2 regions of the Rhodoferax sp. LB1P47 genome follow, and region 1 is predicted to be linked to the other one. Evidence: predicted binding sites of a transcription regulator. Region 1 holds the regulator's gene; the other holds the start of a gene.

Region 1 (14,630 bases):
TCCGATGCCGCGACCGACTTGGACAACGCCGCCTGGCGCGTCAGGTACTCGCTGTGGTTGCGCTGGATGGTGGCAATGTCCACCCCTTTGCCAATGTAGCCACCGCCGGTGAACTGCCCCTCCACCGTCTCCAGCACCACCGTCTGGCGCGAATACCCCACCGTGCTGCTGTTGGCTATGTTGTTGCCAATGGTCTGCAAGGCCACCTCGTTGGCCACCAGGGCCCGCGTACCGATGTTGAGTAAATTGCTCATGGCGTAGCTTTAAGCGTAGGCCCGGCGCAACTGCTGGGTGGTGGTGATGGCCCGGTTCAGCTTGGCGGCGTAGTCGGGGTCGGTGGCGTAGCCCGCGCGCTTGAGCTCGGTGGCATAGGCCTGGGACGAACCGGTCTGCTGGCGTGCCTGGGCGTAGCGCGGGCTGTTGTTGATCAGGCTGGCGTAGTCCTTGAAGGATGCCTCATACGAATCGTAGGCGCGGAACTTGGCGCTCACCTTGCGGGCCTCGCCGTCCACCACCTCGGTGGTGGTGATGGTGGTGGTCTTGCCGGTCCAGCCCGCACCGGCCTTGATGCCAAACAGGTTGAACGAGGTGCTGCCGTCGGCGTTCTTGATTTCTTTTTTGCCCCAGCCGGTTTCGTGCCCGGCCTGGCCCAGCATGTAGCTGGCGGGGATGCCGGTGGCTTTTTCTACCGCCGTGGCGGCCGCGTTGTGCTGTTCTACAAAACCGGTCTGGCTGACGCTGGCCGGTTTGATCGGGGCCGTGGGCGTGATGGACATAGACGCGGGCATTTTCAGTGCCGCCCCCTCGGCGGGCACGGTCTGGCGCGTCAGTTGGCGCACGATGGCATCCGACAAGCCCCCTGGCTGGCCCGACATGGTGACCGACAGCTGCTGGTCCAGCAGGTCGCTGCCCAGGTCGCCCTGGGGGCTGTCGAGCAGGCCGGACTTGGTGGTGGCCTCGCGCATGCTCTTGATCAGCTCGCGCATGAACAGCGATTCGAGCTGCTTGGCGGTTTCTTTGATGGCGGCGGGGCTGTCTTGCCCGGCTTGCAGCTTCAGCGCGTTGAGCGACTTGGCATCGGCGGCCAGCACATTGCTGTTGGAGACTTGGGTCAGTGCCATTTAGATCACCTCCAGTTCAGCGTTGAGTGCGCCTGCGGCTTTAATCGCTTGCAGGATGGCCAGTAAATCTTGCGGCGTGGCGCCCAGCGCGTTCAGGGCGCGCACCACGTCGGCCAGCTGCGGCGCGGGCGGCACCTGGATCAGGATGCCGGGTTCTTGCTTGATCTGGATGTTGGACTTCTCGGCCACCACCGTCTGCCCTTGCGAGAAAGGGGCGGGCTGGCTGATCACCGGCGTGGTGCTGATGCTGATAGATAAATTGCCGTGCGCAATCGCGCAGGGGCCCAGCGTGACCGACTGGTTCAGTACGATGGAGCCGGTGCGCGAGTTGATCACCACCTTGGCCGCCGGGGCCGACGACTCCATCGTCAGCTCCTCCAGATCGGCCAAAAAGTTCACCCGCGCATTCGGGTCGTTGGGGGCGCGCACCCGCACCGTGCGGCCATCCATCGCATTGGCCAGGCCATTGCCCAGCTTGCCGTTGACGGCGGCGGCCACCCGGCGGGCGGTTTGGAAGTCGCTGGAATTCAGATCCAGGGTGATGAAGTCGCCCTCTTGCAGCGGCGTGGGTACGCTGCGTTCCACCTGCGCGCCACTGGGGATGCGGCCCGCGCTGAGGTGGTTGATCTGCACCTTGCTGCCGCCCGCAGCGGCCCCGGCCCCGGCCACCACCATATTGCCCTGGGCCATCGCGTAGATTTCGCCGTCGGCCCCGCGCAGCGGCGTGGCAATCAGCAGCCCGCCTTTGAGCGACTTGGAGTTGCCCATGCTGGCCACGTTGATGTCAATGGTTTGGCCGGGCTGGGCAAACGCGGGTAGCTGGGCCGTCACGATCACCGCCGCCACGTTTTTCAGTTGCAGCGACGAGGCCAGGCTGGCCGGCAGGGTGATGCCCATCTGCTGCAAATAGCTGGACAGGCTTTGCGAGGTGTAGGGCATCTGCGTGGTCTGGTCACCCGTGCCGTCCAGCCCCACCACCAGCCCGTAGCCGGTTAATTGGTTGCTGCGCACGCCCTGGATGGAGGCTACTTCCTTGATACGCAAGGCCTGTGCAGGCAGGGCCAGCAGCAAGGCTGCGCACAGCCCCAAGCCCCATGTCGCGGCACGGCGCATTGGCAGGAGGCGGAAAAGTGGCATGGTGTGCAACCCGTGTGATGCTGACTCGGCCGAATTGGACGAATCTTTAACACTATTTTCGGGGGCGGCTGGGTTGCGGAACGCTGGAATAGGGGCGGGTTTCCGGCCTATTGGTGGGGGCGGGCGGGCTGCCTTTGTGCTGGTCTGCTATTGTTTGTGTAGTAAAAAATGATAGCTGACTGCGCATATTTATATTGCGCTAAGGGCTGATTTTGTGGGTGAAAAATGGCTTTGAAACGTAAATCTGTTTGGAGGTGGAGGGGTTTTTTACCGCCGCTGGCCGGGTGGTGCGCCCGGCGGCGCAGTCACTTTTCTTTTGCGCAAAAGAAAAGTAACCAAAAGAAAGGCACCCCAACTGTCTGCGCCCCTGCGCTGGCGCTACGGGGAACCTGCGGTGCTCATGGAATGCGGGGTCTGGCTAAACTCGCTGCGCTCAAACAACGCCAGCCCTGATCCGCATTCCACTCCGCTCCTCGGCGCATACAGATGAGGACCCTGGGATCGGGGGCGCTGCGCACCCCATCGCGCCTAGGGCGCGAAGTTGCCGCCCTGATGTCCCCGCTTTCCCCCGGCGAGCGAAGCAACGCCCTTTCGCGAACTGCGCAGGGCTGGCTTTGCCAGACTGCTGCAGTTGCCCCCTGCAAGGGGGTGGGCGGAAAGCGCTTGCGCTGTAGCCTGGGGGTGTGCCACAAGCCTAGAACGGCATTACGTTCATGAAAAAGCGACCCAGCCAGCCCATAGCCTGCACTTCGCCTTGTTGGCCGCGCCCTTTGGACTCGATGCGGGCGTTGGCCACCTGGGTGGAGGCGACCACGCTGCCGGGTTGCACGGCGCGGGGGTCTACTGTGCCGGAGAAGCGCAGTACGTCCACGTTTTGGTTCACGCCGATCTGCTTTTCACCGGCCACCACCAGGTGGCCGTTGGGTAGCACTTCGACCACGGTGACGGTGATGGCCCCCGAGAAGGTGTTGGCGCTCTCCGTTCCGCCCTTGCCCGAGAAGTCGTTGCTGGAGGTGGCACCGATGCCAAATTTGTCCAGCAGCGGGGTTTTCAAGAAGGGGATGCCGGTGATGCCTGCGGCTTCGGCAGCGCTGCGGTTCACGGTGCTGGTCGATTTTTGGCTGGCGCTGACGTTTTCCACGATCTGGATGGTCAGGTTGTCGCCCACCAGTCGCGGGCGACGGTCTTCAAACACCGGGCGGTAGGCAGCCGATGCAAACAGGCTGCCGGAGGGGCGGGCGTTGGCGGCCACGGCCACCGGCGGTAAGGGCCGGGGGGTGGTGGATTCGGCGAAATCGACCTTGGGCGAAGGTGCCAAGGTTTCGCAGCCGGTAAGGCACGCCAGCAGCAAGGCGACAGTCAGGGCGGTGCGCATGGTCGGTCTCTTAGAGCTGGGCCAACTTTTGCAGCATCTGGTCCGAGGTCTGCACGGCCTTGGAATTCATTTCATACGCGCGCTGGGTCTGGATCATGGTCACCAGCTCTTGCACTACGTTGACGTTGCTGGTTTCCACAAAGCCCTGGCGCAGCACGCCCATGCCGCTCACGCCCGGGGTACCGGCGGTGGGCTGGCCGGAGGCGGCGGTTTCGGCATACAGGTTGCCGCCCTTGGGCTCCAGGCCGGCCGGGTTGATGAAGTTGGACATGGCTATGCTGCCTGCGGGCTGCGGCGTGGCGTTGCCCGGCAGCATCACGGTAACGGTGCCGTCGGTGCTGATGGTGACGCTCTGGGCGGTGATGGGGATGGTTACGCCGCTGGCCACGGTGAGCCCGGCGGAGGTGACCAGACGGCCCTGCGAGTCCACCTGGAACGAGCCGTCGCGGGTGTAGCCGATGGAGCCGTCGGGCTGGTTGACTTGAAAGAAACCGTTGCCGTTGATGGCCACGTCCAGCGTGTTGCCCGACTGCTGCAAGCTGCCCTGGGCAAACGAGCGGGTGGTGGACACGGTGCGCACGCCCAGGCCCAGGTGCAGGCCGGTGGGGAGCTGGTTTTGCTCGGTGCTGTTGGCCCCTACCTGGCGCAGGTTTTGGTAGATCAGGTCTTCAAACACCGCGTTGGCACGTTTGTAGCCGGTGGTGGAGACGTTGGCCAGATTGTGTGAAATCACGTCCAGCTGGGTTTGCTGGGCTTCCATGCCGGTCTTGGCGATCCAGAGGGAGTTGATCATGGGGGTGCTTTCTAGTTACCGTGAAAGTTAAGCCTGGACATTGAGTAGCTGGCTGGCGCTCTTGTCGTTGGTTTCGGCGGTTTGCAGCAGGCGCATTTGCGTCTCGAACTGGCGGGCGGTCTGGATCATGCCGACCATCGTGGCCACGGCGTTGACGTTGGAGCCCTCGATGGCTCCGGCCAGAATCTTGGCGTTGGCATCCTGCGGCAGCGGGTCGCCGGTGGTGCCCCGGAACAGGCCGTCGTCGCCGCGTTTCAAGGTGTTGTCGGCATCAGGGGTCACCATCTTCAGCCGCCCCAGGGTGGTGGCGGCCTGGCCCGCCACTTTGGCGCTGATGGTGCCGTCGGTGCCCAGCGTGATGTCGGCGCCCTGGGGCACGTCGATCGGCGCACCGCCGTCTGACAGCACCGGCAGACCGGTGGGCGTGACCAGGGTGTTGGTGCTGGAGATTTCAAAAATCCCGCTGCGGGTGTGGGCCTCGGTGCCGTCCAGCCCCTGCACGGTGAACCAGGCATTGCCTTGCGCCATCGCATCCAGGTTGCGGCCGGTGCGCTGCACAGGGCCGGGCAGGTTGGAGTGGCCAGAGGTGGTTTCCAGTGCAAACACGCGGGTGCTGGAGCCCGGGCCGTTCAGCGGCACCGAGCGGTAGGTGGCCAGTTCTTCGCGAAACCCGTTGGTCGATACGTTGGCCAGATTGTTGGCCAGCACCGCCTGCCGATTTGCCGCCGTGCTGGCCCCCGTCATCGCGGTGTAAATGATGTGGTCCATAGCGGCGGCTTAACGTATTAGCGCAGGTTGACCAGGGTGGACATCACCTGGTCTTGCGTCTTGATGGTCTGGGCGTTGGCCTGGTAGGCGCGCTGGGCGGTCATCATGTTGACCAGTTCTTTGGTCAGATCGACGTTCGAGTCTTCCAGTGCACCGGCGCGCAAAGCACCCAGGTTGCCGGTGCCCGGCACGCCCTTGGCCGATGCGTCGCCGCTGGACGGGGTGGACAGCCAGTAGTTGCCACCAATCGGGGCCAGGCCCTGCACGTTGACGAAGGTGGCCAGCTGGATTTGCCCTGCGGCCAGCGACTTGCCGTTGGAGTAGGTGCCTTGGATGACCCCGGACTCGTCGATGCTGATGGCGGTGAGCGTGCCGGGGGCCTGGCCGTCTTGGGTGGCCTTGGCGATGGAGAACTTGGAGCCGTACTGGGTGGCTTTCACCACGTTCAGGTTGGCTGTCACGGTGGTCGCCGGATTGGTGGGCGAGGGCAGGGTGAGGGTGCCGATGGTGGCAGCGGCGGTGTTGCCGATGCCGTTGAACGTCAGTGCCGATGCGGTCAGGGCGGGGGTGGAGCCGTCTACGCTGGTGTACACGTCCCAGGTGTTGACCCCGGTTTTGGTGAAGTACACGCTGACCGGAATTTCCACGCCCTGCCCGTCGTAGGCGGTAATGGAGGTGCCATAGGTGGCCAATACGGGCACCAGGGCCGAGGGCGCGGTGCCGGTGGCAATGGCGGCCTCGGCATCCAGGTTGAAGCTCAGGTTGATCTCGGTGGTGGCAATGGCGGCAATCTCGCCACCGTCGGGCAACGACAGGGCTCCAACGGCTCCGCCGGTGGGAATAGAGCCGTCGGCGGCGGCGGCGATACCCATCAGGTGGGCCCCGCCGTTGGTGATGATTTCGCCCTCGGTGTTTAGCTTGAAGGCCCCGTCGCGGCTGTAGGCGGTGGTGCCGTTGGGCAGCTCCACCTGGAAGAAACCGTTGCCGTTGATGGCCACGTCCAGCGAATTGCCGGTGATGCTGATATTGCCCTGGGTGAACTGTTGCGACACGGTTTGCACCTCCACGCCAATCCCGGCGCTGATACCGCCCGCGCTACCCAGCGACGAGGCATACAGCTCGGCAAATTCGGCCCGCGAGGCCTTCATGCCGGTGGTGTTGGCGTTGGCAATGTTGTGTCCGATCACGTCCAGATTTTGGCTGGAGGCGTTCAGACCGGATAGACCTTGTTGAAAGCTCATGGGGGGCTCCTGAAAATACGGTGGGGGTGATCGGGGTGGGGCTTACAGAATAGCTTTGACGGCGCTGTACGGCACCGAGCTGCCATTGGCAAACTGCAAATTCATCACGTTGTTGTCGTTGCTGACCGACACCACCTTGTTGCGCTGTAGCGGGGTGCTGGTGACGGCGGTAGTCCCTTGGGTGGCAATCACTTTGAACGACAGCTCGCCCGAGTTGGTGTACTTGGAGGCATCCCAGGTAAACGACTGGCGGCCCGTACCCATCGCGCCCAGGCTCTCGGTGCCCAGCAGTGTGCCTCCGGCGGTGCGCACTTCTACCTTCACCGCGTCGGCGCTGCTGGCCAGGTCAAACGAGCCCTTGCCCACGCCGTCGGTAATACTCAGGGTGGAGCCAGCGGTCAGCACATCGTGGCCAATCGTGGCGCTGCCTTGCAGCGATTGCAGGGCGGCAATTTGCGTGGCCATGCTGGTCATGGTGTCGTTCAGCGTCTGGATGCCCGATACGGTATTGATCTGCGCCAACTGGCTGGTCATCTCCGCGTTGTCCATCGGGTTCATCGGGTCCTGGTTGTTCAGCTGGGCCACCAGTAGCTTCAAAAAGCGGTCTTGCGAGGCTTCGGCCGTGCTGGTAGTGGCAGAGCTGGTTGAGGTCACCAGCGAGCTGCTGGCGGCGTTGAGGGCGGTGACATCCAAGGCCATTGCGTGCTTTCGGTAAATTTATTGGCCCATTTGCAGCGTTTTCAGCAGCAGGGACTTGGCGGTATTCATCACTTCTACGTTGTTCTGGTAGGAGCGGGAGGCGGAAATCATGTTCACCATCTCTTCCACCGCGTTGACGTTGGAGTGGGTGACGTAGCCCTCGGCATCGGCCGACGGGTGGGTCGGGTCCAGCACCTTGCGGCCTGGCTGCTGGCTCTCGGAAATCTCTTTGACCCGCACCCCGGCGGCGCTCTCGGCCCCCAGCAGCGTGGTTTGAAACACCACCTGGCGCGCCTTGTAGGCATTGCCATCCGGCCCGGCCACGGCATCCACGTTGGCCAGGTTGCTGGCCACCACGTTCAGCCGCTGCGACTGGGCGCTGATGGCGCTGCCGGAGACGCTGAAGATCGAGAACATGGACATGGTGCTTCCTTATTGGCTTACTGGCCGGTAATGGCGCTGAGCATGGTCTTGGCCGAGCCGTTGATGAAGCGCAGCGTGGCCTCGTAGCGCACCGCGTTGTCCACAAAGTTGGCCCGCTCGCGGTCCAGATCGACCGTGTTGTTGTCCATATTGGGTTGGCTTTGCACGCTGTAGCCGCGTTTTTGGGCATCGCCCAGGCTACTGCCGTCCAGGCTGGGCAAGGTCAGGTGGCGGTTATCGGTTTTGTGGCCTGCGATCAGCCCTTGGCTGGCGGTGGCGGCGGTCATGGCTTCTTTGAAGTTGAAGTCGCGCGCCACATAGCCGGGGGTATCCACGTTGGCAATATTGCTGGCGATGGTGCGCTGGCGTTCGGCGCGCAGCACCAAAGCCTTGCTCTGAAAGTCCACCGCCCCGACCATTTTTTCCAACATGGGACACCCCGTTTGCATCAAATGCGAAACCTCCGGTGCCATCCCGGATCTCGCGTTGGGCAAATTATGGAAAAACTTGGGCCTTTTTAGGCAGCGAAGAAGCGGGTGTTTGCCTTGCAGTTTGCGGCTTTGTGCCAAGGGTTCTGGCTTTAGTCTTGGATGAAATATGGAGTCTATATGCCACTACTGCTAAGAAACACCACATGGCGAGGACTGGTCTGCGCCGTCGCCGTGCTGTGCGCGGTAGACGCGCGCGCCCAGGCCCAGACCGACATGCTGGCCAACAGCCAGCGCTGGCTGGAATCCGCCGTGGCCCAGGTGCCGCCGGTGAACGGCCAGACCCTGCGCATGGAGGTGTCGGTGGGCGCTTTGGACCCGCGTTTGCAGCTGGCCCCCTGCGCCAAGGTAGAACCCTATATGCCGCCGGGCACCCGTCTGTGGGGCAAAAGCCGCTTGGGCCTGCGCTGTTTGTCGGGCACCACCCGCTGGAATGTGTTTATGCCCGTCACCGTCAAGGCGCTGGGCCGGGCCTGGGTGGCTAAAAGTAATCTGCCCGCAGGCACGGTACTGACTGCCGCCGATGCGATAGAGGCCGAGGTCGATTGGGCCGACGATGCGTCTCCGGTGGTGGCAAACCGGGAAAACTGGATCGGCCAGGTGGCCTCCCGCTCCTGGGTGGCCGGGCAAACCGTGCGCCAGGCGATGGTCAAACCGGCCCAGGTGTTCCAGGCGGGCACCCAGATCCGGGTGCTGGCCCAAGGCGTGGGCTTCCAGGTGCTGTCCGATGGTCAGGCCGTAACCGCCGGGGTGGTGGGCCAGCCCGCTAAAGTGCGGCTGGACAGCGGCCGGGTGATGTCTGGCGTGGTGCAAGATGCCCGCACCATCCTCATTGAGATGTAGATATGGCTCACCCCCAGGCTGCGCTGGCGCTTCGCCAACCCCCTTGCAGAGGGCAATACCAGTGGCCCGGCAAAGCCGGTTCCACGGTATTTCTGGAAATATGCGTTTTGGGTGCTACGTTGTTTTATCTTTGATTTCGAGAATAAGCCTTAAGTAAATGCCAAAGCTGCCGAAACCATTGCTACGATGCCTTAACGTCAAGGCTGCTGGAGAGCGTGATGAAAATTGGACCAGGAATAGATTTATCGGTTGCCGTGGCTTCTGCGGCCCTGAAGAAGGCCGACCAAGAGAAAGAAGCTGCGCCCGCCAGCATGGCGCAGAAGAGCGCACGTGCAGTTCCCGCAGCGGGAGCACAGGTGTCGGTGTCAACCTTGGCCCGCACGCTGGAGCAGAACGACCGGGCTGTGGGTGCCGACTTCGACAGCAAGAAAGTCGCCGACATCAAGGCCGCCATCAAGAACGGCACCTTCAAGATCAACCCCGAAGCCATTGCCGACAAAATGCTGGCCAACGCGCAAGAGATGCTCGGCGTCAGCGCCCGTTAAGTTTTTTCACCCTACTGGGCACACTCGCATGACGGCAGCCCACCCAATGCACGCCAGCCTGCTCCGCGTGGAGCAGTTGCTGGAAGACGTGTCTGCAGCCCTGATCACGGGCGAACCCCTGGTTTTAGAGGCCGCCAGCACGGCGCTGCGCCAATCGATGGCCGATTTGTCGGCGCGTGGCCGTGCCCCTGCTGCCATGCAGTCGCTAGACGCAGGCATGCGCCAGCGGCTGGAAAAAGTCTCGCTCACCCTGGCCCAGCAGCGCGCCAACCTGGCCCGGCGTGCCGTCGTGGTAGACCGGGCCCTGGCCACGGTACTGCCCCAAGCCCAACCTGCCGCCACCTATTCAGGCGGCAAAACAGCCGCCTACCGGGGCGGTGCTGCCCGCATCTACGCGATGGCTGCGAGCTAAAGATCAGATTTTTCGCCTATTTTTCAGGTATTAAATAGGCTGCTGGCGCACATTCCGCTTGCGCAAGCAGCTATCAAAATCTTCTTCAAATAATGTAGCGGCCTGAACGCCCCCAACGCATGGTGGAGATACCGCTTCCAGGGATACCGTGGAACCGGCTTTGCCGGGCCACTGGTATCGCCCCCTGCAAGGGGGTTGGCGAAAACACGAAGTGTGTAGCCTGGGGGTGCGCCTAATGGCTCCGCATCTTGGCGCGCAGGCGGGCAATGGACTGGCTGTGCAGCTGGCAGACGCGGGATTCGGTGATCTCCAGCACGGCGGCAATCTCTTTCAGATTCATGTCGTTTTCGTAGTACATGCTCATGATGTACTGCTCCCGGTCGGGCAGGGTGGTGATGGCCTCGACCAGCGAGGCTCGCAGGCGCTGGTCGCGCAGCAGGCTGACCGGGTCGGCTCCCTCGTCGGCCACGTGGCGGTCCAGAAAGCCCGCGCCTTCTTCTGAATTGCCGTTCATGTCCTCCAGATACACCAGCTGGGTGCCGCGCACCTTGCCCAGCAGCTCCTGGTAGTCGGGCAGGGTCATGGCCAGCTCGGTGGCGATTTCGGACTCCAGCGGGCTGCGGCCCAGTTTTTGCTCCAGCCGCTGCACCGCGCGTTCGATTTCTTTTTGGCTCTTGCGTGAGCCGCGCGACATCCAGTCGCCCTCGCGCAGCTCGTCGATCATGGCCCCCCGGATGCGCTGGGTGGCAAAGGTTTCAAACTGCACGCCCTGGGCCGACTCAAAACGGCTCAAAGCTTCGGCCAAACCGATCATGCCGACCTGGATCAGGTCGTCCAGCTCGATATTCGGCGGCAGCTTGGCAATCATGTGGTGCGCCAGGCGACGCACCAGCGGCACGTACTGGCGCAGCATGTGCTCGCGGTCCATCGTGCCTTTGGCGGTATACATATCAGCGGCTTCCTGCTCCGTGCAGCCCATGCGCCATGGGGATGGCGTTGGCCATCAGGCGCAGGGCGATTTGGTGCGCGTCGTCCCAGCGGGCGGTTTTTTGCGGGAACGAGCGCACGGTCATGAAGTCGGTCTGACAGTCCAGGTGCCGGTACGCGCAGTGTTGCAGCGCCCGCCCGGTGGACGTGGCTCGCAGCTCGGCATTTTTGAATGGCGTGGTGACCACCGAGGCAATCAGCGGCACCAGCCGGGCTTGCAGCAGCAGTTTTTTGAAATTTTGGTAGGCCCCCAGGATGGAGGCCTTGAGCGGGGTGACCGCCAGCAGCGGCCGCACTTGGCTGCCGGGCAGCAGGGTGGCCAGCAGGTCGGCATCGGCGTACAGCACCACCAGGTCGCAGCTGCGGAACAGGTGGCTGAGGGCTTGGAGCGGTTGGATGGGCATGGTGGATTCTTGCCGGGTTTGCTGTGCCAGACGGCTCAAGCCCAGTCGGGCGGGCACGGTGTGCCAAGGGGGCGCGTCAGGAGCGGCATCTTCTAGCCAGTGTGCGTGGTCCAGCAGGTTCTGTAAACCCGGATTGTCTTCCGTTTCCAAAGAGGTTGCATCCAGCACGGTAATGCGCAGGCTGAAGGTTTGCAGCGCCGCGCAGATCTGCCAGAGCAGCGGCAACTCGGTGGCGGTGTCACCCCGGGTCACCATGGCGATCACGCTCCAGGCGGCTTGCGGCGCGATACGGCGCAGGCTCTCTCCTTGGTGGACGTGGTGGCCGGTGCTGGTGTCAAGCATGCGCCCGTTCCTGGCGGCTGGAGTCCATCGGTGGCGGGGTAAAGAAGAAGTTCAGGTCGGTGGCCTTGGGGTCAAACGCCGACTTGGTGGTGGAGCGCATCGAGGTGCGCACCAGCTTCTTGGCATCGGCGGGTTCCCAGTCTTCGGGCACGCGCTGGCCGTTGCACACGCCGCGCAGCACCAGTTGGTGGCGGATGATGGCATCCAGCGCCGGGCCGAGTTTGGCGGCTTCGTCGATTTTGGACAGGATGGCCTGTTGCACGCCCCGGGTCTTGAACGAGGTGAGTACCTCGTCCATCGTGTCGCCGTGGCTGCCTGCGTTCAGCACCAGCAGGCGGTTCACGCCGGGCAGGTCCAGCACGTCCATCATGTCGCGCTTGCGTGGGTCTTTGGGGGCGATGCCGGTGGTGTCTATCAACACCATGCGCTTGTTGCCCAGCAGGCCCAGTAAATCTTGCAGGGCGGCACGGTCATGGGCCAGGTGGGCCACCACGCCCAGCATGCGGCCAAAGGCGCGCAGTTGTTCGTGGGCGGCGACGCGGTAGGTGTCGAGTGTGATCAGGCCTACGCTGTTGGGGCCGTGGACCCGGGCGCAGTGGGCGGCCAGCTTGGCGGCGGTGGTGGTTTTGCCCACGCCGGTGGCACCCACCAGTGCGAACACGCCGCCTTGCTCGAAGATCGGCTTGCTACCGGCATCGGTGCGCAGGTTTTGCTCCAGCACGCCCATCAGCCAGCGGATGGCTTCGGCGGGCGTGGCATCTTCGGGCAGGCGTTCCATCACGGCACGGGCCAGGTCGGGCGAGTACCCAGCGCGGATCAGCTTGAGCATCAGGTTGGACTGGATCGGGTCCTGCTTGGTCTTGCCCAGCCAGGCCATGGTGTTGAAGCGCTCTTCAATCATGTCCTTCATGGCCTGCAACTCGTCCACGATGCCCTTGGAATTGATGGCCGGTGCGGCGGGGGGCGCTTTTTGGCGGCTGGCCACGGGCGGCGCAAACGGCACGGCGTGTACGGCGGGCTTGGGCCGCTGCACCGGCGGGGCCATCGGCGCAGGCGCGGCCTGTACCGAGGCCTTGGGCGAAGTTTTTGCCGGAAAGATCTCGTCGCGCAGATCCGGGCTGCCTTCATGGCGGCGGCGCAGCATGCGTTCGCGCACGTAGTCCTGGAACGACAGCGTGCTCATGGCCAGTTGCTCGGTGTCCTCTTCCACCGGGGTTTGCGCCATGGCCAGGGTGGCCGCCGATGCCGGAGCGGGTGCCGCGCTGGGCCGGTCGAGAGATGCCAGGGCATCTTCGGCAGTGGCCACCACTTCCACGCCGTTGGGCGTGGGGCGGTTGGACAAAATTAGCGTGCCCTCACCAAAGACCGCACGGGCCTTGGCCAAAGCTTCGCGGGACGTAGCAGCGTGAAAGCGTTGGATGTTCATGTCAGTGCACCTTTGAGGATGGGGCCAATGCGGATGGTGTGGGTTTCGGGTATTTCGCTATGCGCTAGCACCTGTAGGCGGGGGGCGACACGGCGCACCAGCCGGGAAATAGCGGTACGGATCTGGTCGGGCACCAGCAGGCAGGCCGGTACGCCCAGCTCTTCTTGTTGCAGGGCTACATCGGCCACGTTGCGGGTCAGCAGGTCGGCCACGCCGGGGTCCAGCGCGGGGCCAGCGGCATTGCCCAGGGCTTGCACCAGCATGCGTTCCAGGCTGGGCTCGATGGCAATCACGTTCAACTCGCGGGTGGGGCCGTAGATTTGCTGCACGATGGCCGGGGCCAGGGCGATGCGCACGCGGCGCGCCAGATCGACCGGGTCGGTGGTGGCTCCGGCGTGTTCGGCCAGGCATTCAACGATGGTGCGGATATCGCGGATGTGCACAGACTCTTCCAGCAACAGCTGCAAGACTTTCTGGAACGTGGCGATAGACACCATTTTGGGAACCACTTCTTCGATCAGTTTGGGGGCCAGTTTGCTGACATGCTCCACCAGTTGTTGCGTCTCGGTGCGGCTCAGGAGTCGGGCCGCCTGCACTTGCATCAAGTGTGACAAATGTGTGGCCATCACGGTTTCCGAATCAACCACGGTAAAGCCTGCCATTTGTGCCGCTTCCTTCTGGCGTTCGTCGATCCAGTGGGCCGGCAGACCGAAGGCCGGGTCGGTGGTGGCGGTGCCGATCAGCGGGGTGGTGATGCCGCCGGGGTTGATGGCCAGGTACATGCCGGGGAAGGCCTCGCCTTCGCCCACCACCACGCCGCGCAGGGTGATGCGGTAGCCGCTGGGCTTGAGCTCCAGGTTGTCGCGCACATGCACGGGCGGGGGCAAAAATCCCACTTCCTGGGCAAACTTGCGGCGCACGCCCTTGATGCGGGTCAGCAGGTCGCCGGGGCGATTTTTATCCACCAGGGTGATGAGCCGGTAGCCTAGCTCCAGCCCCAGCAGGTCCACCGGTTGCAGGTCGTCCCAGGTGGCTTCGCCGTCAGTGGGGGGCGGCCCCACCAGCAGGGTGGATTCCTGCGGCACGGGCCGGTGGGCAATCGTCCAGGCCATGTAGCCCAGTACCGCTGCCATCGACAAAAACACCAGGTGCGGCATGTTGGGGATGCTGCCCATCACCGCCATGATGCCGGCCGTGATGCCCAGCACCTTGGGCGAGTCGAACAACTGGCCGATGATCTGCTTGCCAATGTCGGCGTCCTTGCCCACGCGCGACACCACCATAGCGGCGGCAATCGAGATCAGCAGGCCGGGGATCTGTGCCACCAGCGCATCGCCTACGGCCAGCAAGATATAGGTGTCGGCGGCTTTGGCGGCGGTCAGGTCGTGCTGCAACACGCCAATGGCAAAGCCGCCCACGATGTTGATGATCAAGATCAAGATGCCGGCAATCGCGTCGCCGCGCACAAACTTGGAGGCACCGTCCATCGAGCCGAAGAAGTCGGCTTCTTCGCCCACCTCGGCGCGGCGGCGCTTGGCTTCTTTTTCGTTGATCAAGCCGGCGTTCAGGTCGGCATCTACCGCCATCTGCTTGCCCGGCATGGCGTCCAGCGTGAAGCGGGCCGAC
Region 2 (14,630 bases), on a different contig from region 1:
GGGCCAGCGGCTTGCCAAAGTACACCTGCGCGGCGGCCCCAAACCCGTAGGCGCGGTGGCCCAGGTAGATCTGGTTCATGTACAGCTCCAGGATCTGGTCCTTGGTAAGGGACTTTTCGATCTTCAGCGCCAGCATGGCCTCTTTGAGCTTGCGCTCTGCCGTCTTGCGGTTGCTTAAAAAGAAGTTGCGCGCCACCTGCTGGGTGATGGTGGATGCCCCCTGGCGGCGGCCCCCGGTGAGGTTGGCCACCACGGCGCGCAGCACGCCAATCGGGTCGATGCCGCTGTGCTCGCGAAAGCGGGCGTCTTCAATTGCCAGCACTGCGTCTTGCATCTGCCGGGGGATCTGGGCCAGGGGCAAAAACACCCGCCGCTCGGAGCCAAACTGGGCAATCTCCACCCCGTCGCTGGTGAACACCTGCATTGCCTGCTGCGGTTGGTAGCGGGTCACCTTGTCCAGATCGGGCAGGTTGGGGTAGTACCAGGCGGCCGCCAAGGCCACCAGCAGGCCGCCCACCAGCCCCAGGCCCAGGCAGGCCCACAGGGCGGTGAGCCAGAGTTTGCCGGATTGGGCGCGGCGGCGGGAGTAGGGGGGCGTGTGGGGTGTCATACAGGCGGCTGAGATTAAAGGCAGGGTGTGAAGTGTGTATGAAGTTAGTGTGCTATATGTTTCATAGCTATTGGCGCATGTTTTATAAGCGCTAGAGGCCTAAAACATACTTTTTTTTGGTTGTGCAGGGCGGGGGTGTTGCCGCGCACACAGCGTGCCGACCGCAAAAGACTAGGGCTTACCCTCGGTTTGGGCGATTAACGAACGCCATTGTGCGATCACCGATCGTATTAGAGTAAAGCTGCAAGGGTTTTCCCCTGCTTCTCGTTACCTTTTCTGCACGGCTCTTACCGGGGCGCAGCTTTTTCAACCCACCAACCCCCTAGGAGACATGCATGGCTAACACCCTGGATGGCGCGGCGCATAGCAAGAACCAGTCGAAAAAGGCCACCGCCAGCGGCTGGATCGGATCGGCGCTGGAGTATTACGACTTTTTCATCTATGCCACGGCAGCGGCGCTGATTTTTCCGCAAATCTTCTTCCCCAAGGGCGACCCCAAGACGGCCATCATCGCCTCGCTGGCCACCTACGGCGTGGGTTACGTGGCGCGGCCCATCGGGGCGTTTTTTCTGGGCCACTGGGGGGATACCCAGGGCCGCAAGAAGGTGCTGATCATCTGCATGTTTTTGATGGGCTTTTCCACCGTGGCCGTGGGCCTGCTGCCCACCTATGACCAGATCGGCCTGTGGGCACCCGCCTTGCTGGTGCTGATGCGCCTGGTCCAGGGCTTTGCGGTGGCCGGGGAGATCTCGGGGGCCAGCTCGATGATTTTGGAGCACGCCCCGTTTGGGCGGCGCGGCTTCTATGCCAGCTTTACCCTGCAAGGCGTACAGGCCGGGCAGATTCTGGCGGCCGCCGTGTTCTTGCCCTTGGCCCACTACATGCCCACCGAGCAGTTCAACAGCTGGGGCTGGCGCATTCCGTTCCTGCTGAGCTTTTTGGTGATCGTGGCGGGCTACATCATCCGCCGCGAGGTGGACGAAACCCCGGCCTTCACCGAAGAAAACGTGGATGGCAAAGTGCCCAAGGCCCCCTTCGTGCAGGCCATTACCGAGAGCTGGCGCGACATGTTGCGGGTGATGTGCTGTTCGCTGATGAACGTGATTCCGGTGGTCACCACCATCTTTGGCGCGGCCTACGCGGTGCAGCCCGGCTACGGCATTGGGTTTGAGAAAGACATCTACCTGTGGATTCCGGTGCTGGGCAACATCGTGGCGGTGCTGGTGATTCCGTTTGTGGGCAATCTGTCGGACAAGATTGGCCGCAAGCCGCCCATCATCGTGGGTGCGCTGGCCTCGGGCCTGCTGGCCTATGTGTACCTGTATGCCATCAGCATCCACAGCGTGCCGCTGGCGATTTGCATGTCCATCCTGATGTGGGGCATCGTGTACCAGGGCTATAACGCCGTGTTCCCCAGCTTTTACCCCGAGATGTTCCCCACCCGCACCCGGGTCTCGGGCATGGCGATTTCGCAAAATTTGGGCACCCTGGTCACCGCCTTGCTGCCTGCGCTGTTTGCCTACGTGGCCCCACCCGGCGCGCTGGACATTCCGTTCACCGTGGGGGCCATCACCTTGGCGGTGACGGTGATTGCCGCGATCGCTGCCTTCACCGCCCGCGAAACCTACCGCGTCCACATGGTGGATTTGGGCAACCCCAATGCTGTGCCAGTGCCTAAGCGGGCCTATGACGCAGCACGGGAAGAACTGATGGCGGGTCGGTAAAGTCGGTAAAGACCCGCGCGTTCCAGTCCGCTCAGGGCGCGATCGCCATGCCGATCAGCGGGCTGCCGTTGCCCACGGTGCCCAGGGCGGTGCTGCCGCCGGTGGCCAGGTCCACCACATGCAGGCGGGTTTTGGGGGCTTGGGGCGAGCGCACCGCTGCCAGGGCGGTGTTGCCCACGTCCGAGATGTCAAACGTGGCATCCAGCAGCGGCCCCAGTCCCAGCGTGCCGATGGTGGTGAGCCGCCCGGTATCGGGCGACACGGCGGGGGTGGTGCCCTCGCGCGAACCCTGCATGACCAGCACGCCCAGGGCGCGGTCAATCGCGTACAGCGTGGTGATTTTTTCGTTCACGGTGTTGTAGGTATAGGCCACGGCAGACACGTTGGGGGCTTTGCCCGCATTCGCGTCGCCAGGGGCATACGACAGCTGGGTGTCGGGCTGCACCCCGGCCAGGGCGGCATTGCCGTCTACCACCGCACCGGTGTCGGGGTGGATGCGCAGGTTCATGCCGCCCTCATGCACGATGCGCATGCGGTCTACCGCCGGGTTGAAGTCAAAGCCAAAAAGGCCGCTGGGCAGTGTCAGTGCCAGCGGGGCCGCAGGCACGGCGGTGAGCGCGCCGGTGCTGGTGTTGACGGTGTAGACCCGGCCCGACTGGGCCAGCGTAAACAGCACGCCGCGTGCCACCCGGAAGTCCATGCCCACCAGCCTATCGCCCGCCGCCAGGCCGGTGACCGGCAGGCGCGCCAGGATGCGGCCCGGCTGCCCGGCGTTGAACTTCACCAGCTCCATGCCGGTGGTGATGGCCAAAACGGTTTCCTTGCGCAGGCTGCCTTGGGGCTCGGGCGGGGTGGCGCAAGCAGCCAGCAGGGCGGCGGTGATGCCGATCGCGGTGGCGGTCAATGTGCGGGGCACGGCGGGCAAGCGTTTCATGGGTGCAGTCTTTGTTATATATAAGTGGGCGTCCGCAGCGCCGGAGTTTTGCGCAGGTCCGGAATAAATTGTGCATGGAGTTTGGTGGTGCGGGACGCGGCTAGTTCTTAACCCGCACCGGGGCGTGTCTTTACACAAATGCAAATGGTTTGTATTTGTGTTTGCGTGAAATAATGGAATACCCTTAATTTTCATTGTTTGTTTTTTAACTCCGCTATGCACTGCCCCAACCGATTACGCCCACTTTCTTTTCTTTTGTCCGTCATCTACGGTGCCTACGGAGCGCCAATGGCCCTGGCGCAAGATGCCGACCTGCAAACCCTGCGCCCCGTCACCGTGCGGGCCGCCACGGCCCAGGGCTTTGCGCCCCAAACGGTGGAGGCGGGTAGCTTTCGTGGCTCGGACATCATGGACGTGCCGTCTACCGTCAATGTGGTCACCCGCGAGGTGCTGGAGCTGCAAGGTGCAGCGGGCCTGTATGACGCGCTGCGCAACACGGCGGGCGTGACGCGCCAGCAAAACGGCGGAGAAACCTGGGACCAGCTGGTGATCCGGGGCATCAGCGTGGAAAACCGCAGCAACTACCGGCTCAACGGCTCCATGCCGGTGCTGAACTTTTCACAAATCCCGATGGAAAACAAGGAGCGCGTGGAAGTGCTCAAGGGCGCTTCGGCGCTGTACTACGGCTTTACCTCGCCCGCTGGCATCGTGAATCTGGTCACCAAGCGCGCCGGTGTCCAGCCGGTGACTTCGCTGGGCCTGGTGGTCGACCAATACGGCACCGCCTTGTCCACCGTGGACGTGGGCCGCCGCCTGGGCGATGAGCAGCAGTTTGGCCTGCGCGTGAACGCGGCGAGCGGGGCACTGGGCTCGTATTTGAACGGCGTGGACAGCGGCAATCGCGGCTTCGCCTCGGCCGCCTTTGACTGGCGTGTGACCAGCCGCCTCACGCTGAAGGCCGACCTGGAGTTCGACCACCGCAAAACCACCGAGCAAGTCGGCGTGGCCCTGCGCACGGCAGTCAACGGGGCCATTACCCTCCCCAACCCGGTGGATGCCAAGAAGCTGGTCGGCCCCGATATGGCGAAGTTTGAAACCAGCACCCGCAACGCCCAGGTGCGTGCCGACTACGCCCTCAGCGACAACTGGGCGCTGACGGTAGAGGCGGGCCAGTCGCAGGTGGAGCGCGACCGCAAACTGGCCATCTTCAGCTTTGCCAACGATGCCGCCGTGGCCACGGGCGCGGGCAGCATACGCGGCAACATCCAGACCTTGCAGGCCCAGACCGACATGCTGCGCGCCGAGCTGTTCGGCAGCTTTGCCACCTTGGGCGTGCAGCACGGCCTGACGCTGGGCGCTACCCGCACCCGCTACGGCCAAGACCCGATCTACCAGCAAACCTATACCGTCGCATCGCAAAACCTGTACAACCCGCTGCCCATCACCAGCGTGGTCTATGGCACCGTGCCCACCACGGCCACCACCGCCGCGCTGGATACGCAAGACACGGGCCTGTACGCGCTGGACCAAATCCAGCTCTCCCCCCAGTGGCAGCTCATGCTGGGCCTGCGCCATAGCCGCTACCAAAGCGACCAGGGCACGGCCCATTACGACGACAGCAAGAGCACGCCGATGGCCGCGCTGGTCTACAAGATCACCCCCGACCTGTCGGCCTACACCTCCTTTGCCGACGGACTGGAGCAGGGCGACACCGCGCCCACCGGCACGGCCAACGTGGGTGAGCGCCTGGCCCCCGGCGTGAGCAAGCAAAAAGAGCTGGGCATGCGCTGGCGCACACCGGGCGGCACGCTGCTGTCCACCGCGCTGTTCAACATCAACCGCCCCGGCTACTACACCAACACCAGCAACGTCTACACCGCCGACGGCGAGCAAAGCTACACCGGCATCGAGCTGGCCACCCAGGGCCAGTTAACAAAGCAACTGGCCTGGCAAACCTCGGCCCAGTGGCTGGATGCCGAGTTCCGTAACATCAACGCCAACTACAACGGCAAGCGTCCGGAAAACACCGCCAAGCAGACCGGCAGCGCCTTCCTGTCGTACGCCCTGGCCAGCGTGCCCGGCCTGTCGGTCAACGGCGGGGCCTACTACACCGGCCGCCGCCCGGTGAACGACCTGAACCAGGCCTGGCTGGGCGGCGTGACCCTGTACAGCCTGGGCGCCCGCTACGCCACCCGCCTGTGGGACTACCAGACCAGTCTGCAACTGAACGTGGACAACGTGGCCGACAAACAGTATTGGGCCGCTGGCGGCACGCGGCTGGCGGCGGGCGCACCGCGCACGGCCAAGCTGACCTGGAAGTTGGATTTATAAAAAAAGTGGCTCTAGCGCAGGTACTACCTGCGCTGGTAGCTATGTATTTAGGAGTGTGTAGCGGCTTGCAAGCCGCTACCGTTTGTGCATCAAGATGTCGTGCCATCTGCCGATAACCCAAACATGCAAATCACATCCTCCACCGCGATCCGCACCCAAGGCTCCCAGGCAGGCCAGCAGATTGCGGGCTTGCTCAAGCAAATGCGCCAGCTCACGGAGCAGTTGAAAAGCGCGGCAACCGGGGATGGGGACCCCAAGGCCAAAGCCGAGCGGATCAAACTGCTACAGGCCCAAATCCAGATGGTGCAGGCGCAGATTGCCGCCATCCAGCGCCAGCAGCAGCAAGAGCAGCTGAACCAGCAAAAAACCGCCCAAGTGGCACAGGCCACCGAGCGCCCACCCGCCCGCACTCCGGGCTTGGGCGAGAGCGTCGATACCTACGCTTAATCTGTGCGCACCCGCCCCACGGGAATCACCAGCGGCGTGCCCGACACCGGGTCTTCAATGATGCGGCAGGGCAGGTCAAACACCTGCTCCACCAGGGCTGCGGTGATGATGTCCTTGGGCGCGCCCTGCGCCACCAGTTGGCCCTGGCGCAGCATGACCAGGTGGTCGGCGAAGCGGCAGGCATGGTTCAGGTCGTGCAGCACGGCCACCAGGGTGCGGCCTTCGCGCCGGTTCAGGTCGCGAAACAGCTCCAGCAGATCGATCTGGTGCGCCAGGTCCAGGTAGGTGGTGGGCTCGTCCAGTAGCAACAACTGCGTGTCTTGCGCCAGCACCATCGCCACCCACACGCGCTGGCGCTGGCCGCCCGAGAGTTCATCGACCAGCCGGTCCGCCAGGTCCTCAATCGCGGTGGCGCGCAGGGCCTGGGCGACGATGCGGTCGTCGGCCGCCGTCCAGCCACCAAACAGGCTTTGGTGCGGATGCCGCCCGCGTGCCACCAGCTCGGCCACGCGGATGCCCTCGGGCGCAATAGCGGTTTGCGGCAGCAGGCCCAGGCGGCGGGCCACTTCGCGGGTGGGGTAGCTGCCGATCAGCGCACCATCCAAATACACCTGCCCTGCCTGCGGGGTGCGCAGCCGCGCCAGGGCCTTGAGCAGGGTGGATTTACCGCAGGCGTTGGGGCCCACGATGACGGTGAACGCACCATCGGGAATGTCCACGCTTAAATGCTCGGCCACGCGGGTGTCGCCGTAGGCCAGGGTCAGGTCTTCGCCCCGGAGGCGTGAAGCGCCGACTACGTGGGACGGGCGGGGGGTGGGTGTTTGCATAGATTTAGAGGTCATGGCTCTTCCACTCACGGGCTAAAAGGTAAGTCAAATAAGCTCCGCCGAGCGCACTGGTGACCAGGCCCACGGGGATTTGGAACGGGGCCAGCAGCAGCCGCGCCAGCAGGTCGGCGCTGGCGCACAGCACGGCGCCCACCAGGGCTGCGCTCCACAGGCCGATGCCCGGGGCGCGGCACAGGCGGCGGGCCAGTTGCGGCGCAGCCAGCGCGATGAAGCCAATCGGCCCGGCGCAGGCAATGGCCAGCGCGGTCAGGGCCACGGCCACCAGGGTCAGGTAGGTGTGGCTGCGGCCCACGTGCAGGCCCAGGCTGGTGGCCAACTCATTCCCCATCTCCAGCAGGCGCAGGCGCGGGCTGAGCAGCCAGGCCAGCGGCAGCAGCACGGCGCAGCCCAGGCCCAGGCGCTGGGCTTGCAGCCAGCCGCTGCCTTGTAGGCTGCCGTGCAGCCACATCTTGGCGGCCAGGGCCTGGTCCAGCTCGGCGCGGGTGAGCAAAAAGTCGTTCACCGAGGCCAGCATGGCCGCCACCGCCAGGCCAATCAGCACCAAGCGCTGGCCCTGCATGCCGCGTTGCAGGCTGAACAAATACACCAGCGCCACCGTGGCCAGCCCGCCCACCAGCGCGCCCAGCGGTACGTTGAGTGCCCGGTCGCCCAGCCACAGAATCACCACCAGCGCACCCGTGGCTGAGCCGGTGGTCAGGCCGATGATGTCCGGGCTGGCCAGCGGGTTGCGCGACAGGCTTTGGAAGATGGCCCCGGCCGTGGCCAGCGCCGCGCCCGCACCCAGCGCCACCAGGGCACGCGGCAGGCGCAGCTCTAGCAGCACCATGCGGGCCATGCCATCGTCGCCCCCCCACAACGTGCTGAAAAACCGGCCCCAGGCCAGGTCGTAACTGCCCAGGCGCAGGCCCAGCAGGCTGACGGCCACAGCGGCCAGCAGCAAACCCACCAGCACCGTGCGGGTGCGGCGGTGCGCCAGTTCGGCCCAGATGCCGCTGCTGATGTTCAGGTTCATACCGCACTCCCTGTGCGGCTGCGCTGCACCAGGGCCAGCAGCACCGGCGCACCGATGAAGGCGGTGACGATGCCGACCTCGATCTCGCTGGGCACGGCAATCAGCCGCCCCAGAATGTCGCTGCCCAGCACCAGCACCGGCCCGGCCAGCAGGCCGTAGGGCAGTATCCAGCGCCAGTGTGGCCCCACCAGCAGGCGCACCGCGTGCGGAATCACCAGGCCCACAAAGGCAATCGGCCCGGCCGCCGCCGTGGCCGCACCACACAGCAGGGCGATGGCAATGAAGCTCCAGATGCGCACCGGCTTGAGCCGCAGGCCCAGCGCCTGGCCAAATTCGTCGCCCAGGGCCATCGCGTCCAGCGCCCGGGCCTGCCACAGCGCAATGGTGCAGCCCGCCAGCACCAGCGGCAGCATGGGCCACAGCACGTCGGCGTTGCGCCCGTCCAGCGCACCCACCACCCAGAAGCGGTAGGCATCAAAGGTGGTGCTGTCAAACAGTGTGACGATGCCGGTGCACGATGCCAGGCTGGCGCTGATGGCCGTGCCCGCCAGCAGCAGGCGCACCCGCTGGGCGCTCGGTGCGGCCCCGCTGCTGAGCACATACACGCCCACCGCCGCCAGCAGCGCGCCCAGCAGCGCAAAGCCCAGCGTGCCCACATAGCTGCCCACGCCCAGCACCGACATGGCCAGCACCACCGCCAGCGCGGCCCCGGCGTTGATGCCCAGCAGGCCGGGGTCGGCCAGCGGGTTGCGCGTCAGCGCCTGCATCAGGCCGCCCGCCACGCCCAGCGCCGCACCCACGGCCAGGCCCAGCGCGGTACGCGGCATGCGCATCTGCCAGACGATGGCGGATTCGACGCTGCCGTCGGGCTGCCACAGCAATTGCCACAGCCGGGCCAGCGGAATCGGCCGCGCCCCCAGCGAAATACTGGCCAGCACCAGGCCCAGCAGGGCGGCCAGCAGCAAGATCAGCCCCAGGCCCCGGGCGGCGCGGCGGGCCGGGGTGGCGGCGGGAAAGACGGTCATGGTTTTGGTAGTGGGGTAGGGGTGGTCTGTGCCAGTGCATCCAGCACCGTGCGGGCGGCCAGGGGGCCGGCGTTCAGATAAAACGGGTCCAGCCCCACGCGTACGCTGTGGCCCTGGGCGGCTCCGCGCAGGCGGGTCCACAGGGGCGAGCCGGTCAGGCTGCCCAGGGATTTGTCGCGGGCGGCGTAGAAGATCCAGTCGGCATCGGCCTGGTCCAGCAGCTCGCCGCTGATGTCTTGCGAATTGCCCGCAAAGCGCTGGCTGGCCGGGCGTTGCAGGCCCGCATCTTCGGCAATGCTGCCGGTGAACGAGCGTACGCCCATCACCCGGTTGCGTGCCGCGTTGGCCTGCACAAACGACACGCTGGGGGCAGCACCGGCGCGCCAGTGCCCGGCTAGCGCATTGGCATCGGCGTGGTAGTGCTGGAGCCAGGCGCGGGCTTGGTCACTGCGGCCCAGGGCATCGGCCAGCAGCAGAAAGTCGATCTTCCAATTCACCCCGTTGCCGCGTGTGACTACCGTGGGGGCGATGCGCTGGTAGAGCGCGTGCATCTGCGGGGTCAGCATGGCTTTGTTGACCAAAATCAGGTCGGGGCGCAAGGCGGCCAGCACCTCCAGGTCGGGGGCGCTGCGCACACCTAGGTCGGCGGTGCGGCGCATCTCGGCCTGGCGCAGCGCAAAGCCCAGGGCCAGGTAGTCGGCATACAGGCGGCCCTGGTCGTCGCGGGTGGTGCCCACCGGCACCAGGCCCAGCGTCAGCAGGCCGTCGTTTTGCCCGGTGGACAGCACCGCCACGCGCACCGGTGGCTGGGCCAACCGCGTGCTGCCCTGGTAGTGCGCCACGTTGCGCGGAAACACGCCATCGGCCACGCCACTGCCCAGGTCGGCGGCCAGCTTGCGCGGGGCAGCGTGGGTGGGGGGGTGGGTGGCCTTATCGGCTTTGGCGGATGTATCGGCAGCCAGTGCCGGAAAGGCCAGCCCGCACAGCAGCAGGGCCAGGGTGCTGCGGCGGCAGCTTGAAAAAGCCATAGTCAAAATTTCAAACGCAAATGGTAATAAGAATTGATTGTAATTAGCCCGTGTAAAGCAATAGTGTCTGCCCCCCCGCAGGCAAAATGCCCCCCATGACGAACAAGAAAACCCTGCTGCTGGTCGATGGCTCCAGCTACCTGTACCGCGCCTTTTTTGCCGGTGGCGAAACCATGAGCACCACCTTGCCCGATGGCACGGTGCAAAAAACCGGTGCCATCCGCATCATCATCAACATGATGAACAGTCTGCGCAAAGAGGTGCGGGCCGACTACGCGGTGTGCGTGTTCGATGCCAAGGGTCCGACCTTCCGCGACGAGTGGTATCCCGCCTACAAAGCCACCCGCAGCCCGATGCCCGATGACTTGCGCACGCAGATCGAGCCGGTGCACGAGGTGATCCGCCTGCTGGGCTGGCCGGTGGTGGCTGTGCCGGGGGTGGAGGCCGATGACGTGATTGGCACGCTGGCCGTGCTGGCGGGCAACCAGGGCATCGAGGTGGTGGTGTCCAGCGGCGACAAGGATTTGAGCCAGCTGGTCAACGAGCACGTCACCATCATCGACACCATGAACGGCAAGCGCCGCGACGTGGCCGGGGTGACCGAAGAATTCGGCGTGCCGCCCCGCCTGATGGTGGACTACCAAACCCTGGTGGGCGACACCGTGGACAACGTGCCCGGCGTGCCCAAGGTCGGCCCCAAGACTGCCGCCAAGTGGCTGATGGAATACGGCAGCCTGGACGCGCTGATGGCCCGCGCCACCGAGATCAAGGGCGTGGCGGGCGAGAACCTGCGCAACGCCGCCGACTGGCTGCCGCAGGGCCGCCGCCTCGTCACCATCAAGACCGACTGCGAGCTGGCGGGCTACATCGACGGCCTGCCTGCTATGGATTCGATAGCTTTCACCGCACAGGATACGGGCGCTTTAAAGACTTTTTATGAAAAGTTTGGCTTCAAGGGCATGGCCCGCACGCTGGACGCTGCGGCTGCCGCAGAACCCACGCCCAAGGCTGAAAAGCCTGAAAAAACCGCCAAGCCGTCAGAACCCGGCTTGTTCGATGAACCCGTTGTAGATGCCGCCCCCACCCGCACGCCGGGGTTCGAGACCATCCTGACCTGGGATGCCTTCGATCGGTGGCTGGCCAAGCTGCAAGCCGCCGAGCTGGTGGCGCTGGACACCGAAACCAATTCGCTGGACGAAATGCTGGCCGAGATCGTCGGTATCAGCGTCAGCGTGACACCCGGCGAGGCCGCCTACATCCCGGTGGCGCACAACTACCCCGACGCGCCCGCCCAGCTGCCGCGCATGGAGGTGCTGGCCAAACTCAAGCCCTGGCTGGAAGATGCCAGCCGCCCCAAACTGGGCCAGCACATCAAGTACGACCGCCATGTGTTCGCCAACCACGGCATCGAAGTGCAGGGCTACGCGCATGACACCATGCTGCAAAGCTATGTGCTGGAAGTGCATAAACCGCACGGCCTGGGCAGCCTGGCCGAGCGCCACCTGGGCCGCAGCGGCATCAGCTTTGAAGACCTGTGCGGCAAGGGCGTGCACCAGCTCACCATCAACCAGGTGGATGTGGAAAAAACCTCTGAATACGCCTGCGAAGATGCCGACATGACGCTGGCCGTGCACCGCGTGCTCTGGCCGCAGCTGCAAGTGGTTCCCGCCCTGGCCTTTATCTACCAGCTGGAAATCGACAGCAGCGAGGCGCTGTACCGCATCGAGCGCAACGGCGTGCTGATCGACGCGCCCACGCTGGCGGGCCAAAGCCACGTTTTGGGCCAGCGCATCTTGCAGCTGGAAACCGAGGCGTATGAACTGGCGGGCCAGCCCTTCAACCTGGCCAGCCCCAAGCAGCTGGGCGAAATTTTCTTCGACAAACTGGGCATGCCGGTGGTCAAGAAAACCGCCACCGGCGCACGCAGCACCGACGAAGAAGTGCTGGAAAAACTGGCCGAGGACTACCCCCTGCCCGCCAAGCTGCTGGAGCACCGGTCCTTGAGCAAGCTCAAAGGCACCTACACCGACAAACTGGCCCTGCTGATCCTGCCGCGCAGTGGCCGCGTGCACACCCACTACGCCCAGGCCGTGGCCGTGACCGGGCGGCTCAGCAGCAACGACCCCAATCTGCAAAACATCCCCGTGCGCACCCCCGAGGGCCGCCGTGTGCGCGAAGCCTTTGTGGCCGCGCCTGGCAAAGTGATTGCCAGCGCCGACTACTCGCAAATCGAGCTGCGCATCATGGCCCACATCAGCGGCGATGCCGCCTTGCTACGCGCCTTTACCGACGGACTGGACGTGCACCGCGCCACCGCCGCCGAGGTGTTTGGTGTCACGGTAGAGCAAGTCACCAGCGAGCAGCGCCGCTACGCCAAGGTGATCAATTTCGGCCTGATCTACGGCATGAGCGCCTATGGCCTGGCCAAGAACCTGGGCATCGACAACACCGCCGCCAAAAACTACATCGCCCGCTACTTCGACCGCTACCCCGGTGTCAAAACCTACATGGAAAGCACCCGCGAACTGGCCAAGCAGCAGGGCTACGTAGAAACCGTGTTTGGCCGCCGCCTGCAACTGGCCAACATCCAGACCGCCAAGGGCGCGCTGCTGGCCGGCCTGGAGCGCGCCGCCATCAATGCCCCCATGCAGGGCACGGCCGCCGACCTGATCAAGCTCAGCATGGTGGCGGTGCAAAAAGCGCTAGATGCCGAAAAGCGCGGCACCAAGATGGTCATGCAGGTGCACGATGAACTGGTGTTTGAAGTGCCCGAGTCCGAGGTGGACTGGGTGCGCGTCGAAATCCCCCGCCTGATGGCCGGTGTGGCCGACCTGAAAGTGCCGCTGCTAGCCGAGGTGGGCGTGGGGCCCAACTGGGACAAGGCCCATTGATCCGCAGGGTGCTATGGTTTAAATAGCTGCTAGCGCAGGTGATATATGCGCTAGCAGCCTAAAAGGCATAAACCCGCGAAATAACCACCCCTTCCAGAAACAGCGCGGAACTGGCTCTGCCAGGCCGCTGCTGTTGCCCCCTGCAAGGGGGGTGGCGGAAAGCGCTTGCGCTGTAGCCTGGGGGTGCTATTTAAATTTAAAAAACGCCACGTCGTCGGCCAGCCCCTGGGCCTGGTCGGCCAGGCTGCCGGCGGCGGAGGCGGTTTCTTCTACCAAGGCGGCGTTTTGCTGGGTGCCCTGGTCCAGCTCGTTGATGGCGGCGCCAATTTCTGCGACGCCGAGGCTTTGCTCGCGGGTGGCGTGGGCGATCTCACCCATCAGCGCATCGATCTTGCCCGCGTTGGCCACGATTTCTTGGATGGTGGCGCCGGCTTCGGCCACCACTTTGTTGCCCGCTTCGACCTGCTGGATGCTGGCGGAGATCAGGGTTTTGATTTCTTTGGCTGCCGCCGCCGAGCGCCCGGCGAGCGAGCGCACCTCGGAGGCCACCACGGCAAAGCCCCGGCCCTGCTCGCCTGCCCGGGCGGCTTCCACGGCGGCGTTCAACGCCAGGATGTTGGTCTGGAAGGCTATGCCGTCGATCACGCCGATGATCTCGCCGATCTGGTTAGAGGAGGTGCGGATGCCCTCCATAGTGTTCACGACTTGCGCAATCACCTGCCCGCCCCGGGTGGCCGAGGCGGCGTTTTCACGCACGATGGCGGTGGCACCTTGCACGGTGTCCGAGGTGTGCTTCACGGTGGAGGCGATTTGTTCCATGCTGGCGGCCGTTTTCTCCAGGCTGGCGGCATTGGTTTCGGTGCGCTGCGACAGGTCTTGCGAGGCCGAGGCGATTTCTTCGCTGGCGGTTTGCACGCTGCCGGCGCTGTCGCGCACGCCCATGGCGATTTTGCGCAGGCTGGTTTGCATGTCGCCCATAGTCACCATCAGTTGCGCGGCTTCGTCCGTGCCCCAGGGCTTGGGGGCGGTGGTCAGGTTGCCCTGGGTGATTTCGGTCAGGTGTCCGGCCACTTCGCGCAGGCCGCCCATCATTACTTTGTAGAAGGCCAGCATCAGGTAGAGCGCCGCCAGCACAAAAAAGACGGCGATGCCCAGAGTGGTGTGGAAAGCACGCTCCAGCCGGTCTACCCGGGCTTGCAATTGCGATTCCAGGCGCGCCAGGAGCTGCCCGTTCATGGTTTTTTGTTTTTCGCCCACGGCCCGGCCCAGGACCAGCATGGCGGCGGCATCGCCGCTGGGGACGTCGATCAGCACCTGCTTTTCTACTGCGGCCAGAAAGGCCTCACGGGCAACATCGACGCCTTGCATGTCGATGGTTTTGGCGACTTCGGGGAAGCTGACGATGCCTTGCTGGTAGGAGTTTTCAATCGCCCCGTCCATGTATTGCAGCAGCACCACCGAGTCGCTGGTCAGGCGGCGGTGGGTGGCCGAAGGGGGCTCTTGCGAGGCCAACGTCAAGGCGCTCAGGTGGCGAATGCGCGACAGAAATTCGGTGTACTGCGGACCCACCAGTACCGAGATATTCATCAGATGGTAGGTGTCCAGCTCGGGGTCGAGCGAGAGCTGGGAGCCGTCGGCAATATTGCCCAGCAGGGTGATGGCGGCATCCAACACCACGGTGTGGGCGGCAAATGTGGCATCGGCATCGTCGGCCTTGGGTTTTTGCAGCAGGCTGTCATAGGCCTTGCGCAAGGCGGCAAAGCCTGTGTTGGTGCGGAAG

The links. The regulator FliA, encoded in region 1, starts transcription of late flagellar genes. The targets are predictions, from matches to a motif close to CTAAAGTTTNNNNNNNNNNNGCCGNTA.
Region 2: a site for FliA is predicted at 5,688-5,714, ahead of AC0969_RS05030 (FlxA-like family protein). Genes of this name have one in related genera too.

What each region holds. Positions count from the first base shown of each region.
Region 1 is NZ_JBWMAU010000010.1:62,114-76,743, reverse strand. Features, by position in the region: gene flgK (flagellar hook-associated protein FlgK) at 1-254, opposite strand, end outside; gene AC0969_RS12685 (glucosaminidase domain-containing protein) at 264-1,121, opposite strand; gene AC0969_RS12680 (flagellar basal body P-ring protein FlgI) at 1,122-2,234, opposite strand; gene AC0969_RS12675 (flagellar basal body L-ring protein FlgH) at 2,953-3,633, opposite strand; gene flgG (flagellar basal-body rod protein FlgG) at 3,644-4,426, opposite strand; gene flgF (flagellar basal-body rod protein FlgF) at 4,454-5,194, opposite strand; gene flgE (flagellar hook protein FlgE) at 5,212-6,435, opposite strand; gene AC0969_RS12655 (flagellar hook assembly protein FlgD) at 6,478-7,134, opposite strand; gene flgC (flagellar basal body rod protein FlgC) at 7,153-7,557, opposite strand; gene flgB (flagellar basal body rod protein FlgB) at 7,575-7,988, opposite strand; gene flgA (flagellar basal body P-ring formation chaperone FlgA) at 8,166-8,888, shown strand; gene flgM (flagellar biosynthesis anti-sigma factor FlgM) at 9,107-9,433, shown strand; gene AC0969_RS12630 (hypothetical protein) at 9,462-9,845, shown strand; gene AC0969_RS12625 (RNA polymerase sigma factor FliA) at 10,078-10,794, opposite strand; gene AC0969_RS12620 (hypothetical protein) at 10,796-11,578, opposite strand; gene flhF (flagellar biosynthesis protein FlhF) at 11,571-13,004, opposite strand; gene flhA (flagellar biosynthesis protein FlhA) at 13,001-14,630, opposite strand, start outside.
Region 2 is NZ_JBWMAU010000002.1:233,868-248,497, reverse strand. Features, by position in the region: gene AC0969_RS05050 (penicillin-binding protein 1A) at 1-610, opposite strand, end outside; gene AC0969_RS05045 (MFS transporter) at 946-2,334, shown strand; gene AC0969_RS05040 (DUF4394 domain-containing protein) at 2,366-3,268, opposite strand; gene AC0969_RS05035 (TonB-dependent siderophore receptor) at 3,557-5,599, shown strand; gene AC0969_RS05030 (FlxA-like family protein) at 5,723-6,046, shown strand; gene AC0969_RS05025 (ABC transporter ATP-binding protein) at 6,043-6,888, opposite strand; gene AC0969_RS05020 (FecCD family ABC transporter permease) at 6,878-7,906, opposite strand; gene AC0969_RS05015 (FecCD family ABC transporter permease) at 7,903-8,931, opposite strand; gene AC0969_RS05010 (iron-siderophore ABC transporter substrate-binding protein) at 8,928-9,959, opposite strand; gene polA (DNA polymerase I) at 10,055-12,850, shown strand; gene AC0969_RS05000 (methyl-accepting chemotaxis protein) at 13,037-14,630, opposite strand, start outside.